Regions from separate parts of the Proteiniborus sp. MB09-C3 genome, predicted to be linked through region 4. Evidence: predicted binding sites of a transcription regulator. Region 4 holds the regulator's gene; each other region holds the start of a gene.
What was found. The regulator NrdR, encoded in region 4, represses ribonucleotide reductase genes. The targets are predictions, from matches to a motif close to CACNANATNTNGTG.
Positions count from the first base shown of each region.

Region 1 (3,220 bases), 1.8 Mb from region 4:
TCTCATCCTGGAGCTGTAGCAGGTTCCAAGGGTTGGGCTGTTCGCCCATTAAAGAGGCACGCGAGCTGGGTTCAGAACGTCGTGAGACAGTTCGGTCCCTATCTGTCGTGGGCGTAGGAAATTTGAAAGGAGCTGTTCCTAGTACGAGAGGACCGGAATGGACAGACCACTAGTGTATCAGTTGTCCTGCCAAGGGCATGGCTGAGTAGCCAAGTCTGGTAGGGATAAGCGCTGAAGGCATCTAAGCGCGAAGCCCCCCTTAAGAAAAGATTTCCCATCTGGTAAACAGAGTAAGACCCCAGAAAGACTAACTGGTTGATAGGTCGTAGGTGTAAGAGCAGCAATGCTTTAAGCTAAACGATACTAATAGGTCGAGGGCTTGACCAGAAATATGGACGCTGTGTAGTTTTTAAGGTATAAGCCTTAAATTAAATATATGAAGCCTTATTAAATTAGGGCATAAATCCAGTGACAATAGCGAAGGGGTCACACCTGTTCCCATACCGAACACAGAAGTTAAGCCCTTCAGCGCTGATGGTACTTGGTGGGAGACCGCCTGGGAGAGTAGGACGTTGCTGGATTTATTGTTTTTTGGGAAATTAAAACTATGTACAGCCAGTAATATACTCGTGCTGGATTTTTTTATTTTTTGAACATTTTCTCTTTATTCCACATAATACTAGTTGATTTTAAAATAATATGTATTATAATTTAATAAAAAAAGAAATACAATTTAGCAGGATAGTTTTTATATATCATGGTTTTTTATATATTATAAGGGGGGAATATAAGTGAATGGTTTTGAACTATTTTCTGTAGGCATGTCATTTGATGAGTTTGTAAATACCGATACCAGTACTTATAAAGAAAAGACCTTAGAGATTCTTAATTCCATCAGCTTTGAGGATGAATACATAGAAAGAATTAAATCTATTGATAAGGTTATAAACATACTCGTATGTGCTGAAATGTGGTGTCCTGATTGCATGATAAATGTACCTGTATTAGAAAAAATGAAAGAGCTAAATCCAAATATTAATATTTCTATCGTTAAAAAAGATGGAAATGAAGGCTTTTTCAGCAGATATACTCATAATGGAATTGTTAAAGTACCTACTTTTGTTTTTTATGATGAAAACTTTAAAGAATTAGGCAGTTTTGTTGAACATCCAAAAAAAGTAACGGAAGTAGTATCTAAAGGAAATCAACCTAATATAATAGTAACCATGAGGAAATACAGAAAAGGTGAATATGCACAGGAAACTTTAAAAGATATTCTTGAAATAATCTAAAGGAGCAAAAGCTCCTTTTTTGTTTACTAAACATGCTTCCTGAGTAAGTACTCTATTTAATTCATGAGCATCATTAAAGGACGCTTAATCCTATATTAAAAAAACCTGCCTTTACGATTATCAACCGGTAAATGGTATGTATTCAGTTCCAGATAAGCCTGGAATTAGGCAGGAATTAAGTCAAACAAATACTTAATTCAGAGGTATTTTTATAGAGGGTAACTGAAATAATATGAAATAAAATACTCTTCTTATGTAGGGGCTAGCGGAATTAATTTATATTGTTACTTTAGTCTCGTTTTTTTATTATAAGTCAACAACTTTGCTTAAATTATTGAAAAATACATACTTGTATTCAGGACATCTACCAAAATTATGTATTGCTGTCATTGACACTAAAAACATGAGATGGTACAATATCTAGTATATAAACATAACAATTACACTAAATGTAGTTTGCGGAGGTGGCTTAATGCAATTAGGTGAAAATGCAATTAAGGTATTAGAGAGACGATATCTAACTAAAGATATAGAGGGTAATGTAATAGAAACTCCTGAAGATATGTTTAAGAGAGTTGCAAAGCACATTGCTCAGGCAGATAAAATATATGATGAAAGTGCAGATATAGAAGATACAGAGAATGTTTTTCTTGATATGATGACTAATCTAGAATTTATACCAAATTCACCAACTCTTATGAATGCAGGAAGAGAATTAGGACAGTTATCAGCATGCTTTGTATTACCTATTGAAGATTCCATGGAAGGTATATTTGATGCCATAAAAAATGCGGCATTAATACATAAAAGTGGCGGAGGAACAGGCTTTAGTTTTACAAGATTAAGACCTAGAGGCTCATCAGTTAAGTCAACTGGAGGAGTAGCTTCAGGACCAATTAGTTTTATGAAGGTTTTTAATTCAGCAACTGAGGCAGTAAAACAAGGAGGAACACGAAGAGGAGCCAATATGGGAATCCTTAGAGTAGACCATCCTGACATAATGGAATTTATTAAATGTAAACAAGATACAAGTGAAATTACTAACTTTAACATAAGCGTTGGATTAACCGAAAAATTTATGGAAGCTGTAGAAAAAGGCGAAAGTTATGAATTAATAGATCCGCATACTAAGCAGCCAGTGAGTTCACTAAATGCAAAAGAAGTATTTGATAATATAGTTAGTATGGCTTGGAATAATGGAGAACCTGGAATAATATTTTTAGACAGAATAAATAAAGCTAATCCAACACCTGGATTAGGGGAGATGGAAAGTACTAATCCCTGTGGAGAGCAGCCATTACTTCCTTATGAATCTTGTAACTTAGGTTCAATTAATTTAGTTAAGATGATTAAGAAAAATGGCTTAAAATATGAACTAGATTATGCAAGACTTGGAGAAACAGTAGATAAAGCTGTACATTTTTTAGACAATGTAATTGATGTAAATAAATATCCACTAGAAGAAATAGATAATATGACTAAATCCACTAGAAAAATAGGCCTAGGAATAATGGGCTTTGCAGATATATTATTTTATTTAGGACTGCCATATAATTCAGATGAAGCTGTAGAATTAGCAGAAAAAATCATGGAGTTTATAGATAAAAGATCAAAGAAGAAGTCGTCTGAACTAGCTGCTCAGAGGGGGACTTTTCCTGCACACGAAAAAAGCATATTTAAGGCAAATGGTATTGAGCTAAGAAACTCCACTACTACTACAATTGCACCAACTGGAACTATAAGCATCATAGCAGGAGCTAGCAGCGGAATAGAACCATTATTTGCAATTTCATTTGTACGTAATGTAATGGATAATGACAAGCTTGTAGAGGTACATCCTTATTTTGAAGAAGTAGCAAAGGAGAGGGGATTTTATTCAGATGAGCTAATGGAGAGAATAGCTTCTGAGGGTACATTAGCACATATAG
Region 1 is NZ_CP127161.1:1,072,105-1,075,324, forward strand. Features, by position in the region: rRNA gene QO263_RS05035 (23S ribosomal RNA) at 1-387, shown strand, start outside; rRNA gene rrf (5S ribosomal RNA) at 465-581, shown strand; gene QO263_RS05045 (thioredoxin family protein) at 792-1,292, shown strand; gene QO263_RS05050 (vitamin B12-dependent ribonucleotide reductase) at 1,765-3,220, shown strand, end outside.
Region 1: the regulator NrdR is predicted to act here: its motif matches at 1,705-1,718, upstream of QO263_RS05050 (vitamin B12-dependent ribonucleotide reductase).

Region 2 (3,220 bases), 370 kb from region 4:
ATCTTTAGTATGATCTACTGGAAGCTGTGTAGAGTTTGTATAATATGGTTCATCTGTTCCCTGAGTAAATATCTTAGGATACATTTTTTTATCCATTCTTGCAAATCTGTAAGCAGCTCCTTCTGCTGGAGAGGCTTCAAGATTCCAGAGGCTTCCTGTTTCCTCTTGGAATATCTGGATTACTCTATTCATAAACTCCATTATATCTATTGCAAAGTCTCTGCCCTCTTCTGTTGTGATATCTTTTCCAAGTAAATTAATGCATGCCTCATTCATTCCGTTCAATCCTATAGTACTAAAGTGATTCTTAAAATATTCTCCCTCTGCATCCTTAATAGCTTGAAGATAGAATCTAGAATAAGGGTAAAGTCCTGCATCCATGTATCTTTCAAGTACCTTACGCTTTGTTTCGCATATTTCCTTGGATATTTCCATTAGCTCTCTAACTCTTTTCTTAAATTCCTCTACTGAGTGGGCTAAATATCCTATACGTCCCATATTCAATGTAACCACATTTATAGAGCCTGTAAGCGGATTTGCACCAAATAATCCTCCACCTCTTCTTCTAAGCTCACGATTATCAAGCCTAAGTCTACAGCACATACTCCTTACATCTTCTGGACTTAAGTCACTATTTACAAAGTTTGCAAAATATGGAGTACCAAACTTTCTAGTCATCTCCATAATGGAATCAACCACTTCTGAATTCCAAGGAAAATCCTTAGTAATGTTTATTGTAGGTATAGGAAAACTAAAGCTTCTGCCTGCTCCATCTCCCTCCATCATTACCTCGCTATATGCCTTATTGAACATGTCCATTTCCTTTTGGAATTCTCCATAGGTTTTATCTTTTCTCTTGCCTCCAATGATAACCTCCATATTCTTAATCATTGGATGTGGAGTAATGTCTAAGGTTATATTAGTAAAAGGAGTTTGAAATCCAACCCTAGTAGGTATGTTTAGATTGAATACAAAACTCTTCACTATCTTTTTCACTTCATCATAGCTTAGCCCGTCATAATAAATAAATGGAGCCACATAAGTATCTAAAGAACTGACAGCTTGTGCACCCGCCGCCTCTCCTTGAAGTGTATATAGCCAGTTTACAAGCTGCCCTAAAAATGATTGTAAGTGTTTTGCAGGTAAAGATTCGATTTTTCCACTAGCACCTTTAAATCCACATAAGAGAAGAGCCTCCAAATCCCATCCACAGCAATATGGGGCCAATAGGCCTAAATCATGAATATGCAAGTCTCCTTTGATATGTGGATCTCTTAGCTCTTTTCTATATATTTTATTTAACCAATACTTTTTAGTTATAGACTCAACAATATGATTATTTAGCCCTTGTAAGCTAAATCCCATATTAGCATTTTCATTTACTCTCCAATCATCTAGCGATACATATTCATCTATCAGTGTCTCTGCATCCATAAAAAGATTTTTAGTTTCTCTTAGCTCTTCATGCTTTCTTCTGTATAATATGTACGCTTTTGCAGTTTTGGCATGTCCTTCTTCTATCAGAACCTTTTCAACTATGTCTTGAACATCTTCAACAGATGGTATACTTGCTCCAAAAGCTTCTGTTACTATGCTAACTACCATTTTTGATAGTCTTTCAGCAGTTTCTCTATCATCTCCACCAACTGATTTTGCTGCTGAAAATATTGCGTTTTCTATTTTTTTTACATCAAAGTCGACAATATCTCCGTTCCTTTTCTGAACCCTAGTAATCAAGGTATAGCCCCCCTATATTGTGGTATCAATGTTTATGATACATATATATTGTATATTCATATATAATATTATAGATTAAATAAAATTTATTTACAACTGATCTCGTGCTTTTTTTATGTTTTTTTAATATTTAGGACATAAGAACTAAGATAAAATTATTTAATGTTTATTATTATTTTTTGCGGATAATAATAAAGTAAAGATTATTTGGGAGTGATATTTATGAACACAATTGAGATTCTCGTAAACGAGCATGATAATATTAAGAAAGTGCTTAGAATAATAAGAAAAATATGTGTAGATATTGTTGAAGGAAAAGAAATTCCACACGATGATCTGATTTCAATTATTGATTTTATAAGAAATTATGCAGACAAGTATCACCATGGGAAAGAAGAAGATATGTTATTTAAAGACATGGCAACAGAACTAGTTGATAAAATAGGCTCTGGCCCAGTTCAAGGAATGCTTATTGAGCATGATTATGGAAGAAGTTTTGTTAGAGAGCTTGAAGCTGCCTTAAAAGCATATAAGGAAGGTAATAATGAAGCTAAAGTTGACATAATATCAAATGCTATGGGATATGCAAATCTTTTGGAAAAACACATATTCAAGGAAGACAATATGCTATACAAATATGCAGAAAAAAATCTAAAAGAAGAAACTATAAATAAATTAGATAGAGAATTTAAAGAATATGAAGAAAACAAGGAGCATATAGAAACTAAGGAAAAGTATATTAGATTGGCAAGGGATTTAGAAAAGAAATATATATAAATAAGCGTCATTCTGAACGTAGCAAAAAACTTTATCTCCTTCACCAATCTTAATATCTGTCCGCCGGGACTATAATTATGAGTGTCCTACGAACCAACCTTAGTATCTGTCTGTCAGGAAATCAGTTAGGAGCGCTTTTGAGCCTACGTTCAGGATGACAACTATTTTTACTTTACAAATATTATATATTATCTATTAAAAAGCATTTTTATCCAAATAATATAGTACAAGCTTAGCTATTTCTGCAATTCGTTTTTCATCTATCTTATCTATTGTATCGTCTGGTGTATGATATCCATTTTTTAAATCCATATTGATCAAACATAATGAATCTATGCCTTTAGCACCAAAAGAATCGTGATCACTTCCCTGCCCTGCCTCTTGTGCACAATCAATTTTTAGTACTTTTGAATACTTATAGAACTCTTCCCTTAGTTTAGTATTAATATTGTCAAAGCTCAATAATGTGAGAGGCATTTCAGTTTTTGAACCTATCATATCTAAATTGATCATAACTGTTGTTTCTTTATTTAGCGGATATAGTGGACTATTAACATAATGATATGAACCATATAGACCTTCTTCTTCTCCATTAAAGGCAATAAAAAGAATAGATTTTTTCGGCTTATATTTTCCTTCCTTCAGTACTCTTGCTATCTCCATCATAACAGCAGTACCTGAAGCATTATCTAATGCCCCTGGGTTA
Region 2 is NZ_CP127161.1:3,206,793-3,210,012, forward strand. Features, by position in the region: gene QO263_RS16000 (ribonucleoside triphosphate reductase) at 1-1,737, opposite strand, end outside; gene QO263_RS16005 (hemerythrin domain-containing protein) at 1,960-2,514, shown strand; gene QO263_RS16010 (M28 family peptidase) at 2,710-3,220, opposite strand, start outside.
Region 2: the regulator NrdR is predicted to act here: its motif matches at 1,746-1,759, upstream of QO263_RS16000 (ribonucleoside triphosphate reductase).

Region 3 (3,220 bases), 640 kb from region 4:
AGCTGAAGTATTAGCTCAGTATTGTGAAGAAATCTATAATAATACACAAGAAGTAATGAAAAAGGTTGGCGAGGCTGGAAAAGTTAACCTAATATATAGTGTAGGCGAAGATGGGCTTAGTGTGCTTGCTAAGGATTCTTTCCATGCAGAGATTATAGATCAGGTAAGCAACAATGTAGCTGTAGTAGATGATATTTCAAGTAAAGGCTCTGGAAATCCTGTAGACATGGAACAGATTATTTTATGGGATCCTGAGGTTATAATTTTTGCACCAGGGAGCTACTATAGTGGTGTAGCTGAAGATAAAGCATGGCAGGAGCTTAAAGCTATTAAAAACAACAAATACTTTGAAGTTCCTATGGGTCCATACAATTGGATGGGAACTCCTCCATCTGTTAATCGCTATATGGGTATGATTTGGATAACTCAACTACTGTATCCAGAAGTAGCTCAATACAATCTATATGAAGAAACAGCCAAATATTATAAGCTATTCTACCATTGCGAATTATCAGAAGATCAATACAATGATTTAATAAAGAATTCAAAATAAAAATTTGAAATATAATTGCATAACAGGCGGTAAAAGGGTATAGATATATCTTTTTACCGCTTTGAAAATAATGGGGTGAGATTCAAAATGAATTTTAATTGGAATTCAGATACCATTAGATGGTATCAAGATGCTAATTTTTATACAGGTTATAATAAAAAGGTTGCTGAATTAATTGCACCTAAATTAGAAGGCTACTCTACTTTTTGTGATATAGGCTGCGGCTTAGGTCTTGTGGATTTGGAGCTTAGTAAACACATTGAAAGCATTACTTGTATAGATATCAACAATGAAGCCATCCATGCTTTAAAGAAAAATATGAAATTAAGAAAAATTACAAATATTGAACCACGTTTAATGGACTGTGAGGATATTGAAGAAAGCTGGGATGTCATTTTTATAAGTTTTTTTGGAAGTCGTAATATAGAAAGATTTCTTCCTAATTGTAAGAAGCTTATTGCTGTTGTAGGAAAAGACAATGAAGAGGAACTATTCCCTAGAAAGTATAGAACATTTAAAAAAAATACATATGACAAGGTTGAAAAAGAATTAATTGACAAAGGAATACCTTATTGCCTTGATAAGGCTTTGCTGAAATTTGGTCAACCCTTTATATCCATAGAAGATGCCCAAAGATTTGTTAGAACCTATTCGCCAGAAATTAGTCAAGAGGATTTAGAATTTTTCCTATCTAAACGGATAGTTAAAACAGGTGAAGATGAAAAGGAATACCCATACATAATTCCTAGAAAGAAAACAATAGGTATATTTGAAATTCAAGGCAGCCTAGATAAATAAGATGTTACAGAAATATGAAGAGTTTTAAAAATAGTTAAATAAAAACCTTTATTCTATAAGAATGTTTTTTTATTGTGCAATAACCATGAGTAATAAACTCAGCAAATCCTTGCTGAGTTATTTTATTGAGAAATATTAGGAGAAGGATTTAATTTCAATTCATAATCATGAACCTAATAAATTAGCTATTTATATTTAAAAACTATCCATTGACCTCTATATATGGTATGTGTTAAAATTTATATACCATATATAGAACAATGTAGATTTTATATTATTTTTAACACTATCATTTACATGCAGGAAAATATATATTAACTTAACTAACACAATAGAATAGCTTATGTGCAATTTTGAGGAGGAAAGTAAAGTGATTACTAAAATAATTAAAAGAGATGGGCGAGAAGTTCCATTTAATATTGAAAAAATAGCAAATGCAATATTCAAGGCTTCAAGCTCTGTGGGGATAAAGGATTATGATGCTGCATTTATGTTAGCAGAAAAAACAGTGGATTATATTGAAAAGGAAATGATTAATGTAAATCCATCAGTCGAGATGATACAGGATATAGTTGAGAAGATTCTTATAGAAAACGAATGGATTGAAACTGCTAAGGCGTATATACTTTATAGGGCAGAGAGAACTAGATTGAGAGAAATGAACACTAAGATTATGAAAATATATCAGGATCTAACCTTTAAAGAAGCGGAAGATAATGATGTAAAACGTGAAAATGCAAATATTGATGGAGATACAGCAATGGGAACTATGCTTAAATATGGCTCGGAAGGTGCAAAACAGTTTTACAATATGTTTATATTAAAGCCAGAGTATTCCAAGAGCCATAAAGAAGGAGATATACATATACATGATCTTGATTTTTTAACTCTTACAACTACCTGCTGTCAAATTGACATTGAAAAACTTTTTAGAAATGGATTCAGTACAGGGCATGGTCATTTAAGAGAGCCAAATGATATTCAAAGCTATTCTGCCCTTGCTTGTATAGCAATACAGTCAAATCAGAATGATCAGCACGGAGGTCAAAGTATTCCAAATTTTGACTATGGAATGGCTCCTGGAGTTAAAAAGACTTATAAGAAACACTATATTAAAAATCTATCTAGTGCTATAGAGCTGCTTACAGATAATAAAGAGGCTGGAATAATAGTAGACAATATCGTAAATGCAATTGAGAAGGAATACAATCTTGTGCCTAATTTAAAGCTAGAGGAAGAGTATATTAAGATTGAAGAAAAGCTTCTATTAAGCCATTTTCAAGATATGGAATTAGTAAAAAAAGCTCAAGAGTTTGCAAGAAGTAGAGCCTATACTCAAACAGATAGAAGTACATATCAAGCTATGGAGGCTTTTATACACAATTTAAATACTATGCACAGCAGAGCAGGAGCACAGGTGCCATTTAGTTCTATTAACTATGGTACAGATACATCCTTAGAGGGAAGAATGGTAGTTAAAAATATACTTTTAGCTACAGAGGCAGGTCTTGGCAATGGAGAGACTCCTATATTTCCTATACAGATATTTAAGGTGAAAGAAGGCTTGAATTATAATAATGGAGATATTAACTACGATCTATTTAAGCTTGCATGCAGAGTAAGTGCTAAAAGGCTATTTCCTAACTTCTCATTTATTGATGCTCCATTTAATCTTAAGTATTACAAAGAAGGTAAGCCTGAGACTGAAATAGCTTATATGGGTTGCAGAACAAGGGTAATTGCAAATGAACATGATCCATCAAGAGAGATAGTGTACGGAAGGGGAAACTTAAGCTTTACAACAATTAACCTTCCAAGAATAGCTTTAAAAAGCAATAAAAACATGGATAGTTTTTTTAGTGAGCTAGA
Region 3 is NZ_CP127161.1:3,470,755-3,473,974, reverse strand. Features, by position in the region: gene QO263_RS17075 (ABC transporter substrate-binding protein) at 1-553, shown strand, start outside; gene QO263_RS17070 (class I SAM-dependent methyltransferase) at 641-1,351, shown strand; gene QO263_RS17065 (anaerobic ribonucleoside triphosphate reductase) at 1,722-3,220, shown strand, end outside.
Region 3: the regulator NrdR is predicted to act here: its motif matches at 1,566-1,579, upstream of QO263_RS17065 (anaerobic ribonucleoside triphosphate reductase).

Region 4 (3,220 bases):
ATAGAATACATGCAGGTGATATGAGTGCAAGGGAAGAGTTTGTAAAAGGAAATCTGAGATTAGTTCTAAGTGTCATTCAAAGATTCAGTAAAAGAGGCGAGCATGTCGATGATTTGTTCCAAGTAGGATGTATAGGACTGATAAAAGCAATAGATAATTTTGACCTATCACAAAATGTTAGGTTTTCAACATATGCTGTTCCTATGATTATTGGAGAAATAAGAAGATATTTACGTGATAATAATTCAATAAGAGTTAGTAGATCATTAAGGGATATAGCATATAAAGCATTGCAGGCAAGGGATCATTTGGTAAATAAAAATTCAAAGGAACCTACTATATCTGAAATAGCTGAAGCATTAGGTTTACCAAAAGAAGAAGTAGTTTTTGCTTTGGATGCTATTCAAGATCCAATATCTCTATTTGAACCTATATATCATGATAGTGGGGATGCAATATATGTTATGGATCAAGTCAGTGATGAAAAAAGTGAAGATGAGACTTGGTTGGAGGAGATAGCTTTGAGGGAAGCCATTAGAAAGCTAAATGATAGAGAAAAACTCATTCTTAATCTAAGGTTTTATGAAGGAAAGACTCAAATGGAGGTTGCTGAGGAAATTGGAATATCTCAAGCTCAAGTATCAAGACTAGAGAAAACAGCTTTAAAACATATGAGAAAATTAATTTAACTAGCACAGAAGATTAATTAAAATTAATATTCAATTGTTGATAATTTACCATTGTTTCACAGGATAAATATTAGGAATAATATTATAGGCTTACATAGTATATATATAGTATATAAATATTGAAAAGAAGGTGAAACAATGGTAAAGACTACTGATTTACGTGAAAAGGAAGTAATAAATGTAAAGGATGGGACTAGGATAGGATTCATATCAGATTTAGAAGTAAATCTAGAGAAGGGAACAATTGATGCTATTGTCCTACCAGGACCAGGAAGAATACTAGGTTTATTTGGCAAAAATCAAGATTATGTTATCAGATGGCAGAATATTGTTAGAATAGGCTCAGATGTTATCTTAGTAGATCTTAATATAAATACTGAGGATTATTTATTTTATGGAGGAGAAAATAGGGAAGAGTAGAAATAATCAAGTATAGAAGATGATTATATGTAGACATTAAAGAAAAGATATAATATAATTTGATTAAGACTTTGGCTTAAAGGGAGGAAAAAAGATGAGATGCCCCTATTGTGATTATTATGAATCCAAGGTAGTTGATTCTAGGCCTACTGATGAAGGACAAGCTATTCGTAGGAGGAGAGAATGTATTAAATGCAATAAGCGATTCACAACTTATGAAAAGATTGAGGACATACCCCTTGTAGTAATTAAAAAAGATGGAAATAGACAATCATATAATAGAAATAAACTCCTAAATGGGATAATTAGAGCCTGTGAAAAGAGACCAGTTTCTATGAAGGCTATTGAAGATATGGTGGATGAAATAGAGAAGACGCTTTTTAACTCTATGGAAAGAGAGATAACTACAGATCTCATAGGAGAGATGGTTATGAATAGACTCAAAAACATTGATGAGGTTGCCTATGTTAGATTTGCTTCTGTATACAGGCAGTTTAAAGATTTGAATACATTCATGGATGAGCTTAAGAAAATACTTGATGAAAAATAGGACTCTTTTGAGTCCTTTTCAAGTATTTTAGGCAGAGAAGCATGTTACTAAGAATTATGGCTTTATTTGGAAGTGCGTTTAGTATTCCCATTATGTTTCATACTGCATTTCAAAAAAAGTTAAAAGAGGTGATACTGTGAACGAAAATATAGGCTTTGAACTAAGAGAAATAGGTGGACTGCACTATTATATAATACCTAGCTTTGAACAGACAGGACTTGTTAAGCACGGATTTACTACTAGAATAGGCGGAGTAAGCCCTAAGCCTTTTAACACATTAAATCTAGGCTTAAATACAAAAGATGAAAAAGAAAATATAATAAGAAATTTCCAAAGCATTTCAGATGCTTTTAACGTTCCCCTAGAAAAAATGGTACTATCTGATCAAGTACATGCTACAACTATAAGAATTGTAACAGAAGAAGATGCAGGTAAGGGCTTAGATAAGCCTTTGGATTATAAAGAAATAGATGGGCTTCTAACTAATGTAAGAGGCCTTATGCTTTTAACTTTTTATGCAGACTGCGTTCCCCTATTTTTCCTTGATAAAGTTAAAAATGTTGCAGGAGTTGCACACGCTGGCTGGAAGGGCACTGTAGCAAGGATAGGAGAAAAAATGATTGACACAATGAAAAAGGCTTATGGTTCAAACTCTAAGGATATACTGGTGGGCATAGGTCCATCAATTGGGTCTTGCTGTTATACAGTTAAAAAAGATGTATACGATAAATTCAATGAGAGTCTACCATTTACTGAAGAAGTGCTTATGAAAGAGTCTACAGAAACATGGAGGTTAGACTTGTGGAAAGCAAATAAAAAGATATTAGAGGAAAATGGAATATTAAGTAGAAATATTACCATATGTGGACTGTGTACTGGCTGCAATAATGATAAGTTTTTTTCCTATAGAAAGGAAAATGGAAGAACAGGAAGAATGGCTGCTTTAATACAGCTTATATAATTCGACAATAAAAGGGATGATTGTATGAGGTCACATGAATTTGAAAAGCTTCTACTGCAAAAAATTTTGCAGCATATAGATGTAGGAATTCATGTTGTAGATTCAGATGGAAAAACCATATTTTATAATGAATCAATGGCTAAATTAGAGGGGATTGAAAAAGAAAAGGTTATAAACCAGCAGTTGCTAGAAATATTTCCTAGTCTAAATGAGCACACAAGTACTTTGTTAAGTGTTGTCAGTACTGGGCAGAAGATATTCGATAAAACTCAGACCTACTTAAATTATAAAGGCGAAAAAATAACTACAATAAATACAACTATTCCTATTAAGAAAGATAAAACTGTTTTAGGAGCACTGGAAATTGCAAGGAACGTTACTAATATTCAAAAGCTTTCAGAACAACTGGTTGATTTGCAGATGGAACTCATTGGAGATAAAGAAAAAGAGCCTTTAAGTACGGGCAATAAGTATACATTTGAGGACTTAAGAGGTCATAATGAAAGCTTTGTAAGATCTATAGACATTGCTAGGAAGGCAAAGGATTCATCTTCTAGTGTATTAATTTATGGTGAAACAGGCTCTGGAAAAGAACTGTTT
Region 4 is NZ_CP127161.1:2,834,472-2,837,691, reverse strand. Features, by position in the region: gene sigG (RNA polymerase sporulation sigma factor SigG) at 1-689, shown strand, start outside; gene QO263_RS13880 (YlmC/YmxH family sporulation protein) at 828-1,109, shown strand; gene nrdR (transcriptional regulator NrdR) at 1,204-1,659, shown strand; gene pgeF (peptidoglycan editing factor PgeF) at 1,796-2,620, shown strand; gene QO263_RS13865 (sigma-54 interaction domain-containing protein) at 2,645-3,220, shown strand, end outside.